4 regions of the Vibrio sabulosilitoris genome follow, and region 1 is predicted to be linked to each of the others. Evidence: predicted binding sites of a transcription regulator. Region 1 holds the regulator's gene; each other region holds the start of a gene.
What was found. The regulator CRP, encoded in region 1, controls carbon source genes, mostly activating them, when cyclic AMP is high. The targets are predictions, from matches to a motif close to TGTGANNNNNNTCACA.
Positions count from the first base shown of each region.

Region 2: nagE (N-acetylglucosamine-specific PTS transporter subunit IIBC) is a predicted target of CRP. The motif match lies at 1,086-1,101, and genes of this name have one in related genera.
Region 3: udp (uridine phosphorylase) is a predicted target of CRP. The motif match lies at 2,056-2,071, and genes of this name have one in related genera.
Region 4: ACZ5R2_RS15750 (CTP synthase) is a predicted target of CRP. The motif match lies at 1,459-1,474, and genes of this name have one in related genera.

Region 1 covers NZ_AP029599.1:131,983-135,274, reverse strand. Annotated here, with positions in the region: gene astD (succinylglutamate-semialdehyde dehydrogenase) at 1-765, shown strand, start outside; gene ACZ5R2_RS00810 (2-oxoadipate dioxygenase/decarboxylase family protein) at 814-1,617, shown strand; gene crp (cAMP-activated global transcriptional regulator CRP) at 1,702-2,334, opposite strand; gene ACZ5R2_RS00800 (phosphoribulokinase) at 2,571-3,292, opposite strand, start outside.
Region 2 covers NZ_AP029599.1:3,009,207-3,012,498, reverse strand. Annotated here, with positions in the region: gene nagA (N-acetylglucosamine-6-phosphate deacetylase) at 1-737, opposite strand, end outside; gene nagE (N-acetylglucosamine-specific PTS transporter subunit IIBC) at 1,220-2,707, shown strand; gene glnS (glutamine--tRNA ligase) at 2,919-3,292, shown strand, end outside.
Region 3 covers NZ_AP029599.1:2,958,991-2,962,282, forward strand. Annotated here, with positions in the region: gene ACZ5R2_RS13915 (hypothetical protein) at 161-979, shown strand; gene udp (uridine phosphorylase) at 1,191-1,952, opposite strand; gene ACZ5R2_RS13925 (MATE family efflux transporter) at 2,162-3,292, opposite strand, start outside.
Region 4 covers NZ_AP029599.1:3,369,002-3,372,293, reverse strand. Annotated here, with positions in the region: gene relA (GTP diphosphokinase) at 1-518, shown strand, start outside; gene mazG (nucleoside triphosphate pyrophosphohydrolase) at 589-1,389, shown strand; gene ACZ5R2_RS15750 (CTP synthase) at 1,559-3,199, shown strand; gene eno (phosphopyruvate hydratase) at 3,279-3,292, shown strand, end outside.

The DNA.
Region 1 (3,292 bases):
CCGGAGAAAATGTTGGCACTTGAGATGGGTGGGAATAATCCGCTGGTGGTCTCAAGTCAGTTTGGTGATCGAACATCGAGCGTGTACACGATACTGCAGTCGGCTTTTTTGAGTGCAGGGCAGAGGTGCACCTGCGCGCGACGATTGATTGTGCCGTATGGTGATCGCGGCGATGAGCTGCTCAAGGTGGTTGTTAAGGCGACAAGCAAGCTGACTATCGGGTCACCGTTCGATGAATCGGCTCCGTTTTTGGGGCCACAAATTTCCTCGCAAGCCGCCGAGCGAATCCTTGAGCAGCAAGATAAACTGATATCGATGGGAGGGCAGTCACTGCTGCAGGCTAAGTCCTTGGGCTATGCATTTGTCTCTCCGGGTATTATCGATGTGACAGCGATAGGTGCGCTGCCCGATGAGGAGTACTTTGGGCCACTGCTACAGGTGATCCGTTACGATAATTTAGAGCGCGCTGTGGCGATCGCTAATCAGACTCGCTATGGCTTATCGGCGGGATTGATTTCAACCGATGATGGTGAGTGGGATTACTTTATTGACCATATCCGTGCTGGGATCGTGAATCGTAACCGCCCCCTAACTGGTGCCAGTGGCGACGCGCCGTTTGGCGGTCCTGGCGCATCGGGTAACTTACGCCCGAGTGCCTATTATGCCGCGGATTACTGCGCTTACCCGATGGCCTCGATGGAAGGGGATGCGCCAGTGCTGCCTGCAACGCTTAGCCCTGGTATTTATCTCGATGATTTAGACTAGGTACTTGGCGCGGCGTTTTGTTATTTGATGCCAGTGATAGGAGGTTATATGCATCCTGAAAATTGTGTTACCGCACTGTTTGAGTGGCTATGGCGCGACTACACGGCTCGCCTTTGCCCCTCAGCGGCGCGTATTCATCAGTTACTTGAAGAAGACGCACCACTTATTAACGACCATATAGCACTGAGAACGTTTGATCTTGACCCGGTTGGTCTTGAGACGCTGGCTAGGCCGTTTTTGGCTCTGGGTTATGAGCCTGGCGGTGACTATCTATTTAACGCCAAGAAGCTGGTTGCTAAACATTATGAGCACTCAGACCCAACTCTGCCTAAGGTGTTTATCAGTGAACTCAAGGTGCAAGAGTGCTCCGAGTCGCTGCAAGCGATTGTGGCCAAGTTAATCGCGCAGATCGAAGTGGATAAACTAAACGGTGCAGAGTTCCTTTATGCGGGGCGCTTATGGTCACTCAGTTACCGTGATTATCAGCAGTTAGCTCAGGAGAGTGAATATGCGGCTTGGTTGGCCGCACACGGCTATGGCGCCAATCACTTTACGGTCAATGTTAACCAGCTCAAGCGCTTTGGAGAGGTGAGTGAGGTTAATCAGCACCTAATCGACGCTGGGTTCATCATCAATCAAGCCGGTGGTGAGGTCAAAGGCTCACCGGATGTGTTGCTCGAGCAGTCGTCAACCATGGCTGATAAAGTCATGGTGGCGTTTGATGAGGGACAGTTTGAGATACCCGGAGGGTTTTACGAGTTTGCTAAGCGTTACCCAACCTTGAGTGGCGGGCTTTATTCCGGCTTTGTTGCCGCATCGGCAGATAAGATATTTGAGAGTACTGATCGATAACTATGCCCCTGCTGGGGGATTGGCAAGGGCATAAAAAACACCAAGCCGAGGAGGCTTGGTGTTGGATGTTTTACAGCGGTTTGCTTAGCGCGTGCCGTAAACTACAATAGTTTTACCGTGGGCAGAAATCAGGTTCTGCTCCTCTAACATCTTCAGGATACGACCTACCGTCTCACGAGAACAGCCAACAATCTGACCAATCTCTTGACGAGTGATCTTGATCTGCATGCCGTCTGGGTGAGTCATTGCATCAGGTTGTTTCGCTAGGTTAAGTAGCGTCTGTGCAATGCGGCCAGTGACGTCAAGGAATGCCAAGTCACCTACTTTTTGGCTAGTCACCTGAAGGCGGCTTGCCATCTGCGCAGAAAGGCGCATTAGGATATCTGGGTTGACTTGAATCAGCTGGCGGAATTTCTTGAATGAGATCTCCGCAACTTCACATGGTGATTTAGCACGTACCCAAGCAGTACGCTCTTGGTCTTCTTCGAAGAGACCAAGTTCACCAATGAAATCACCTTGGTTAAGGTAAGAAAGGATCATCTCCTTACCTTCTTCATCTTTGATAAGTACTGCTACAGAGCCTTTTACGATGTAGTATAAAGTTTCTGCTTTTTCACCAGCGTGAATCAGCGTGCTCTTAGATGGGTACTTATGAATATGACAGTGTGACAAGAACCATTCTAACGTTGGGTCGGTTTGAGGTTTACCTAGAACCATAAATATATCTTCCTCTGCAGGGTATGCTTGCTGCTATCCATATTGCGCTAAGCCTTGACTAGGATAGTAGCATATGTGTTCACGACACATGCTGCAAGCTATCTTGTAATTCATACGAGATAGTACCGTTTTTCGGTGACGATTTCTTGATTTTGATGGGGTAAGTTGACCGAAATTCACCCATATTTTGTGCACCTGATCACGTACTGAGAAGTCAGTATGGTGATTGAGCACAGTTATCCTATTTTCCCAGTTTCGATCAGTTGCTGCAGGATAGGACGCACGATCAACTCCATCGCAAAACTCATCTTACCTCCTGGCACTACAAGGGTGTTGTGGCGCGACATAAATGAGCCATCAATCATCGCCAGCAGATAAGGGAAGTCGACATTCTTGAATCCACGCAGACGAATGACGACAAAACTCTCATCTAGGCTAGGGATGCCCTTAGCGTTGAGTGGGTTTGAGGTGTCGACCGTAGGCACGCGTTGGAAATTAATGTGGGTTCGCGAAAATTGCGGCGTGATGTAGTTAAGGTAATCATCCATTGAACGAACGATAGAGTCCGTCACCGCCTCTCGCGAGTGACCACGATCGCGGGTGTCACGGACAAATTTCTGGATCCACTCTAGGTTGACGATCGGCACCATACCAATCAGAAAGTCGACGTGTTTGGAGACGTTGACCTCACCATCAACCACACCACCGTGCAGTCCCTCGTAGAACAACACATCGGTGTCATCGGCAAGCTGCTGCCAGGGGGTAAATGTGCCGGGCATCTGGTTGTAAGGCACCGCCTCATCAAAGGTGTGCAGGTAGCGCCGAACCTCACCTTGTCCCTCTTCACCATAGCGCCGAAAAAACTGCTCCAAAGCAGGAAAGTCGTTGGCTTGTGGGCCAAAGTAGCTGATGTGCTTGCCTTGTTCGCGCGCTTTGCGAATTTCGACATCCATCTCTG
Region 2 (3,292 bases), 540 kb from region 1:
CCATCCGCTATCACACCGGCATAGACCTCTGGCGAGTCATAGATGGCGCCTACCACCCCAGGCTCTCGACCGGTCATCGGCGTCATGGCGTTGAAAAGGTGAGTGGCGAAGGAAATTCCGTCAGCAAAACTGTCCACCGCCTCTCGATAGGTGGCATTGGTATGGCCAATCGCGACGACAATGCCCGCTTGGTTTAGGCGCTTAATATGGTCAGAATTATTGTGCTCAGGCGCGAGGGTAACCTTACGCACTACATCGGCATTATCACAAATGTAATCGATCATGGCATCGGTAGACGGACGAATAAAGTCAACATTATGAATGCCTTTCTTGGCCACATTCAGATATGGCCCCTCGAGATGCAAACCAAGAGAGTGATTTTGATGCTGATTGTGGTAATCTCGCGCGACGGCGACGGCTTGGCGCATGTCCTGATCTGATGAGGTGATCAGTGTAGGTAGGAAACTGGTGCAGCCTGATTTGAGATTGGCTTGGTGCATGATGTGCAGCGTCTCAGGGGTAATTTGATCATTGAACATCACACCACCACAGCCATTAAGTTGCAAATCGATAAAGCCTGGGCTGAGGTTGGCGCCGTCGAGGTTCATGCAAGGTGTGTCGACTGGAATGTCGTCTTGTATGCATAGCCCTGCGATGTGACCCCCCTCGATAAGCACTGCGTGGTGGGTCAAGACGTCAGTACCCGTGAAGATTTTACAGTTGGTGAGCGCGAACATGAGTAAATCCTTTGTTTAATCAGCGAATGAGCGAGGGACGTTGGCAAGTGCAGGCTGCTTTAGCCCGGTATCAGCAGCTTGGTATCAGCGATAAAGCCACTTTACTCACGCTACGAATTATGTATGTTAGCCAGCGAGGCGCTAAAGCGCTATCGGGCAGTGTATAGGTTTTGCTAAGATCATCAATCGTAATCTTAGCCTAATTCATATATGCCCATAATATTCAGTAATTTACTAATGAATATCATCTGGCTAGTTAACTACTATACGTAAAATGTTGCGTTAATTTGTATCTTAAAATAAGTTTTATGATCTGGCTAGCATAAACCCGATTTTTCACCCTTTACAGGTGATTGTAATCACATTTAGCACGGTTTTAATTTGCGAGGCGAATTTATCGCCTTAAACTGAAATGGACTAAATTGAGCGACTAAAAAAAGTCCTTTATACGGAATACGGTAATTTGACAGGGGGAACAGACGGTGAACATTCTCGGTTATTTTCAAAAGGTAGGTAAGGCACTGATGGTGCCAGTAGCAACCTTACCAGCAGCGGCGATACTCATGGGTATCGGTTATTGGATTGATCCTCAAGGTTGGGGGGCAAACAGCGCTTTGGCCGCCTTTTTGATTAAGGCAGGCGCCGCGATCATCGACAATATGTCGGTATTGTTTGCTGTCGGTGTGGCGTATGGAATGTCAAAAGACAAAGATGGCGCTGCGGCGCTGGCGGGCTTTGTTGGCTTCTTGGTTGTGACCACCTTGCTTTCTCCTGGAGCGGTTGCTCAGATACAGGGTATTGACCTATCACAAGTGCCAGCTGCGTTCTCTAAGATTGAGAACCAGTTTGTCGGTATTCTGGTTGGTGTTATCTCTGCCGAGATCTACAACCGTTTCTCCACCGTTGAGCTGCATAAAGCCTTGGCCTTCTTCTCTGGCAAGCGCTTGGTGCCTATCCTGACCTCATTCGCTGGTATCCTGATTGCATTTGTTTTGATGTACGTTTGGCCAAGTATTTATGGTGGACTGGTAAACTTTGGTGAATCGATCCAGGGCATGGGCTCGGTGGGAGCGGGTATCTATGCCTTCTTTAACCGTTTGTTGATCCCTGTAGGTCTGCACCATGCATTGAACTCGGTATTTTGGTTTGATGTAGCGGGTATAAATGACATTCCAAACTTCCTTGGTGGCGCAAAATCTCTTGCCGAAGGCACGGCGGTTGTCGGTGTGACCGGTATGTATCAGGCTGGCTTCTTCCCAATTATGATGTTTGGCCTACCAGGCGCAGCGCTGGCTATCTATCACACGTCAAAGGCAGAGAATAAAAACAAAGTTGCCTCTATTATGCTGGCAGCAGGTTTTGCTTCATTCTTTACTGGCGTTACAGAGCCTCTTGAGTTTTCGTTTATGTTCCTTGCGCCAGTGCTTTATGTACTGCATGCATTGCTCACCGGTGTGTCGGTGTTTGTCGCTGCCTCGATGCAGTGGATTGCCGGTTTTGGCTTCTCTGCCGGTTTGGTGGATATGGTGCTATCAACGCGTAACCCTCTTGCAGTCAATTGGTACATGTTGATACTTCAAGGCCTAGTGTTCTTTGGTGTTTACTACGCGGTGTTCCGTACCGCAATCCTGAAGTTTGGTCTTAAAACACCCGGACGTGAAGATGAAGAAGCCTCAGCTGAGACGGGCTCTGAGAATGCATCTGAGCTTGCAAAGCAATACCTTAAGGTACTGGGTGGTCATCAAAACGTGCAGGGCATTGATGCGTGTATCACTCGTCTGCGCTTAATCATCAGAGATACAAGCGTAATCAACGAGAAGACACTCAAAGATCTGGGTGCCATGGGTGTGGTGAAATTAGGCGCCAATAACGTTCAGGTTATCTTGGGCCCCCTAGCCGAGATTGTCGCCGGTGAAATGAAGAATATTCCAGTTGATGAAGACTTGTCGGCAGTGCCTTTGCCACAGTAATTGGTGAGTTTCATTTTAAGCGATGGGCCCCTTTAGGGGCTCATTTTGTTTTTGAAGCGGCATCTTGAGGTCACTTGGGGATGGGTTGAAACTACATCTTTGGGTTACTTGGGTATATTTGGTTGTGTTTGACCGCAGAATCATGGATTATTAGTGGATACGCCCTAAAAAAGGGGCTTGAGAAGATAATTAAAAGATTGAGGTACTCTTGATGAGTGAAACTGAAACTCGTCCATCGAATTTCATTCGCCAAATCATTGATAAAGATCTGGCCGACGGAACACATAATCATGTTCACACGCGTTTTCCACCGGAGCCAAACGGCTACCTGCACATTGGTCACGCGAAATCGATTTGCTTGAATTTCGGAATTGCTCAGGACTACCAAGGTCAGTGTAACCTTCGCTTTGATGATACCAACCCAGAAAAAGAAGACGTGGAATACGTTGAGTCGATCAAGAACGACGTGAGCTGGTTGGGCTTTGATTGGTCGGGCGACATCTGTTACTCATCAAACTACTTTGACAAGCTCTACGGCTACGCGGTTGAGCTGATCGAAAAGGGCTTGGCTTATGTTGAAGAGCT
Region 3 (3,292 bases), 590 kb from region 1:
AGCCCGATCTCGACTCTCGCCTCTATTTCCATGCAATACCGCACCACTTCAGTGCAAGCTCCACAACGAAAATATACTAACAAATTGATTTAATTAACTTTAATTTCTGGCATGGTAAATGCTTAAGTTAGAGTATGGATGTTTTTTCGGAGGGTTGGCTATGTTCGTTGTTATCTCGATTGTTATCTCGATCAGCATCATTGCGCTGTTGTTGTTTCTCTCCAAGCAAAATTCTACGCTATCGGCACGTCGCTATCACTTAGTGATGAATATGCGTCAGGTACTGTTGCTTTGCCGTCAGCACCGAGGGCTGTCACACAAAGTTAAGCTGCGCAAAGAGGCGGATTACACGGTATTACAACAGGTTGAGGCAGAGCTTATCCGGCGGGTGACCCAGCTGGTCGATGATGCTCAGTTTGAGAGTAAACCGCTGTACCGGGTATTGGAAATCAAAGTTAAGGCAATGCTTAACCAGTGGCAAGACGTCTCGGTGGCCAAGAATCAAATGGTGCATGGCAAAGTGATCCGCCACTGCATGTACCTGCTCGATGATGTCGTATTGGCGTGGCTGGCGGAGTCAGGCCGTGATGATCTCTATGAAACCTACCACTACAACTGGCAAGCCGTGCTTGATGCTATGGAGACACTGACGCGTCTGCGTATCGCTATTCAAGAGCAAGATACGTCTTGTGCATCCGATCAAGTACGTTACTACTGCGGGCACATCTTACAGCGTATGAATCGGCTTAAAATCATTGACCCAGATATCGCCTTTACGTCGCAGTGCCAAACCGCCATGACTAAGCTGAATGAGATCAGTGAGTCTGAGTTAGAGGCAATAGATGCCAATACACTTTATGGTTTGACCAGCGAGATCTCGACCGCTATTTCCGATGTGTATGATAATATCCTCAAGTCCTTTTCCGAGCAGATCTACCAACCCTTGACTGAGGTTGAGCCCGTCACCGCCGCTCTCTAGCATAACGGCGCCCAAACGAACAACGAGGTGCCTAGCTAAGATCGAAACGACCACCAGCAGGCTTTGGCTACCAATCGAGTTTCTCCCCCTTCCCTTAAATGCCTCCATGGGAAGGGGTATTTTTATCTTTGATGCTTTTTGTTGCACAAAGGTGCTTACAGAGTGGAAACTTAAAGACCAGTGACTTAAAGGCTAGTGGCTTAAAGAGTCGTTAATTAAGCATTTTGCGCGCCGCTTCTACCACGACCTCAATCGAGCGCGTCTCAGCCAGCTTAAGTGTGTCGTGATCTGGCGTCTCTTTTTGGGTACGATTGATTATCACGCCCGCCACACAACCCGCTTTGAGGCCAGAGCTGGCACACATGGTCAACAGCGTTGCCGACTCCATTTCAAAGTTTAACACCCCCATATCTTGCCATTCTTGCATCGAGCCTTGGAAGCGCTTGACCACGCGACCAGAGAAGGTGTCATAACGCTCCTGCCCAGGGTAGAAGGTGTCGCTTGAGGCAGTGACGCCAAGGTGCACATTAGCCCCACTCTCCTCCGCTGCCGCTTTCATCGCACTGGCGACGGCGAAATCAGCGACCGCTGGGAATTCCATTGGCGCAAAATGTAAGCTTGCCCCATCTAATCTGACTGAAGCGGTGGTCACTATCATGTCACCCACTTGAACATGTGGCTGAATCGCCCCCGTCGTTCCTACGCGTAAGAAGGTATTGACCCCTAGCTGGGCAAGCTCTTCCACGGCTATTGAGGTCGACGGGCCGCCAATGCCTGTCGAACAGACCACAACAGGCTTTCCATCCAGTAGTGCACGATAAAGCGTATATTCTCGATGGCTGGCAAGAAAGGTCGGCTGCTCCATCTGTTGGGCAATTTTCTCAACCCGGGCCGGATCGCCAGGAATGATCGCAAGGGTTGCGCCCGCAAGGTCGTCGGCTGTGATGCCTAAATGAAAAACAGGCTGTGTCATAAGGGCTCCTTATTAAAAGAAGGTTTGAAAGCGGCTCACTCAGTGATTGATGTGAGCTCATCGCTACGATGGCTTCACTGTAGACCCTCCACCCGTAGATTTTCGTGATCAAGCTCCCAGCCCACAGAGGAGTGTGAGTATGACTTTCACGCCTAATCGATTGGCATCACAACATTCGCACCAGGGTATCAACATTGACCGCTCTGCCTTCACTCGGACGTGCGCGGCAACTCTTGCTCCAACTCATCTACCGCTAGATGAACCTCATCAATAACCAAGGCATCATGACTACAAAATGGCTGGTTGTTCACACAAGTGATTTGTAGCTCTTCTTCCAACTGAGGCTCCTCGCCTTTGGCGACATCGCTAAGGTGTTTACGCAGTACCACCAGCGCGAGCAAACCAAACACTACCGTACCAACCGCTTGCCCATACATAACGCCTAAGGCACCAAACCACTGGGCACCAAAATGGACAAAAGGAATGGTTCCCAGACTCGCTTTACCTAGATTTAATGCGGTTGAATAGAGTGGCTTGCCTAGGCTGTTAAATGAGGTATTGGCGACAAATAGGGTGCCATTGAAGATAAAGCTGATCGCAACAAAGGTGCAAAACGCGACAATCACTGATGCGGCGTCACCCTCGAGGCTAAAGATTAATACAATCCAATCTTGAACAAAGTACAGCACGACACACACCACTAGCGTATAGACGATTGTGACTAGCAACGAGTTCTTGAGGGTCTCCTCAACCCGGTCGAATCGCTCTGCACCAAAATTCTGTCCTATGATCGGCCCTACAGCGCCAGATAGTGCGAAAATCACCGCAAAACACACCGGAGTCAAGCGACCAATCACGGCGAACCCAGCGACAAAATCCTCGCCAAACTGTGCCATGGCCGAGGTGACGATCGCATTGCCAATTGGGGTGGCTGTATTGGTGATAATCGCCGGGATAGCGATGGCGAGGACCGGTTTTAGATGCCCCAGCCAATGGGTATAAGAAGGTATGGCAACCAAGTTGTGCACACGAATAAGGGGCATGAGTGAAAAATAGAACACGGTAAAGCGCGCCACTACCGAGGCAGTGGCTGCCCCCTCCACATTCATATCAAGAGCAAAAATAAAGATCGGATCTAGGATAGCATTAACAATCCCCCCCCAAAGGGTAGCCCACATGGAACGTTTGGCATCGCCGGCCGCTCTCAGTCCTGCGCCTGCCGCCATCGCTAACGCAACCAATGGACCACTAGGAATGATGATGCGCAGATACGCCTCTGCCCGCTCGGCTGTGTAGCCTTCAGCGCCCAGCAACTCGAGCATTTCGGGGATATACAGGTA
Region 4 (3,292 bases), 180 kb from region 1:
AGGATCAGCAAGCGCTTGAAAAGCTGCAAGAGGCCGTACATCGAGCGCCTGCACAGAGCCAGCCTAAGAAAGACGCAGTCGTGGTTGAAGGGGTGGATAACTTGATGACCCATCTCGCGCGCTGTTGCCAGCCAATTCCAGGCGATGCGATCAAGGGCTACATTACTCAAGGACGTGGTATCTCGGTGCACCGCAGTGACTGTGAGCAGCTCGAGGAGCTGAGTCACCATGCGCCCGAGCGGATCATCGATACCGTCTGGGGGGCCGGCTTTGTTGGCTCGTATGTATTGACCATGCGCGTGGAGGCAATGGAGCGTGGTGGCCTGCTCAAAGACATCACCTCACTGTTTGCTAATGAGAAGGTTAAGGTCAGCAGCATGAAAAGCCGTGTCGACTATCGCAAGCAGTTGTCGATCATGGACTTTGATCTTGAAGTGACCAATATCGAGGTCTTATCGCGGGTGATCACCCGGGTCGAGCAGATCAAAGATGTTATGTCGGTCAAGCGTCTTGGCTAAATAACCTAAAACTTCTTTTTTAAGCGGGCAGGGCATTTCTGCTCGCTTTTTCTATTTTAAGGAACCAACCATGAGCCACCCGATTGAACAGCTAGAGCAGATCATGAGCCAACTGCGCGACCCACAAACAGGCTGCCCTTGGGATCTCAAGCAGAGCTTTGACACTATTGTGCCCCACACCATCGAAGAAACTTATGAGGTGGTGGATGCAATCCAAAATCGCGACTGGGACAACCTCAAAGAGGAGCTTGGCGATCTACTATTTCAAGTGATTTTTTACAGCCAGCTAGCCAAAGAGCATCAGCTGTTTGATTTTTCAGATGTGGTTGAGACGGTTAATGAGAAGCTGACTCGTCGTCACCCGCACGTATTCTCCGATGTTGAGTTTGCCAGTGAGGAAGAGATCAGCGCCAATTGGGAAGCCGAGAAGGCAAAAGAGAAGGCTCAGATAGGCAAAGCTGGGCAAAGTATCCTAGACTCAATACCAAAATCTCTGCCGGCAATTTCGCGTGCCACAAAGATCCAAAAGCAGTGTGCTAAGGTCGGTTTTGACTGGCACTCGCTGGGACCTGTGGTAGAAAAAGTGCAGGAAGAGATAGAAGAAGTCATGGAAGAGGCGCTGCAGGTGAACCCTGATAGCGACAAAGTTGAGATGGAGCTGGGCGATCTGATGTTCGCTGTAATCAACCTCTCACGCCATCTGGATACCAATCCAGAAGTGGCGCTTGGCAAAGCTAATCAAAAGTTTGTTGAGCGCTTCAAAGCGGTTGAAAAGCTGGCAGAAATTCAGGGTAAATCACTGAATACAATGACATTGGATCAAATGGAGGCGCTGTGGGTTGAGGTTAAATTACAGCGCGGTGGTCAATAACTGTCAAGCGCAGCGTTTACCACATCAAGGTTACGAGTTTGATTTGAAGCAAAAAACTTAAAAATCCACTGTGATAGATTTCACGTTGTGGCGGTAAGGGTCTTCTGGTATATTTTCGTCCCGTCCAGATGACTTCCATTTCCCTCATTCAACCAATTTCAGGTTAAACATGACGACAAATTACATTTTTGTTACTGGCGGGGTTGTATCCTCTCTAGGTAAAGGCATTGCAGCAGCATCTCTTGCAGCGATTCTAGAAGCTCGTGGTCTTAAAGTGACGATCATGAAGCTCGACCCGTACATCAACGTTGACCCAGGCACCATGAGCCCGATTCAACACGGTGAAGTATTCGTGACGGAAGATGGTGCTGAGACTGACCTTGACCTTGGTCACTATGAACGATTCATTCGTACCAAGATGACCAAGCGTAACAACTTTACAGCCGGTCGTGTCTACTCTGACGTCCTTGCTAAAGAGCGTCGTGGTGATTACCTAGGTGCAACCATTCAGGTTATCCCTCACATCACTAACTCTATTAAAGACCGCGTAGTCGCTGGTGGTGAAGGCCACGATGTCGCGATCGTTGAAATTGGTGGCACAGTGGGTGACATCGAGTCACTGCCATTTATGGAAGCTATCCGTCAGCTAGCCGTTGAGCTAGGTCGCGAGCGCGCGATGTTTATGCACCTGACTCTTGTGCCTTACCTTGCCGCTGCTGGCGAGGTGAAAACGAAGCCAACTCAGCACTCTGTAAAAGAATTGCTGTCTATTGGTATCCAACCTGATATTCTAGTTTGCCGCTCTGATCGTGCGATTCCAGCCAACGAGCGTAAGAAGATCGCTCTGTTTTGTAACGTTCAAGAGAAAGCGGTAATCTCAATGAAGGACGTAGATTCTATCTACAAGATCCCTCAATTGATTAAATCACAAGGTCTTGATGACCTAGTGTGTGCTCGCTTTGGCATTAACGCGCCAGAGGCTGACCTTTCTGAGTGGGAACAGGTAATCTACGAAGAAGCGAACCCAACCGCTGAAGTGACTATCGGTATGGTGGGTAAGTACATCGAATTGCCAGATGCTTACAAGTCAGTGAACGAAGCACTAAAGCACGCAGGTCTTAAGAACCGTCTAAGCGTGAAGATTAAGTACGTTGACTCACAAGATGTTGAGAGCAAAGGCGAAGAAGCGCTAGCAGACCTAGACGCTATCTTGGTACCAGGTGGCTTTGGCGACCGTGGTGTTGAGGGTAAAATTCGCGCGGCGCAATACGCACGTGAGAACAACATTCCATACCTTGGCATCTGTCTAGGTATGCAAGTGGCTCTTATCGAGTACGCTCGTAATGTGGCTGGTCTTACTGGTGCACATTCAACAGAATTTAATAAAGAGACTAAGTACCCTGTGGTAGGCTTGATCACGGAATGGGTTGATGGCGAAGGTAAAGTTGAAGAACGTACCGAAACCTCAGACCTTGGCGGCACAATGCGCCTTGGCTCACAGCTATGTCACCTAGAGAAAGGCACCAAAGCTCGTGAGCTTTACGGCAGCGCAACCATCCATGAGCGTCACCGTCACCGTTACGAAGTGAACAACGTCCTTCGTCCGAAGATCGAAAAAGCCGGTCTTAAAGTTTCTGGTCTGTCAGCAGACAAGAAGCTGGTGGAAATGATTGAAAACCCAGCACACCCATGGTTTGTTGCGGCTCAGTTCCACCCAGAATTTACCTCGACGCCTCGCGATGGTCACCCACTATTCGCAGGCTTCGTTAAAGCCGCTGGTCAATACCAGCGCGGTGAATTTGAGAAGTAAATAAAAGGATGTAGGCAGCAGCGGGACTAGCTGTTGCCTTTAAATTTGACATTTAATTTTAAAACGAGAGGAAACATTAATGTCTAAGATCGT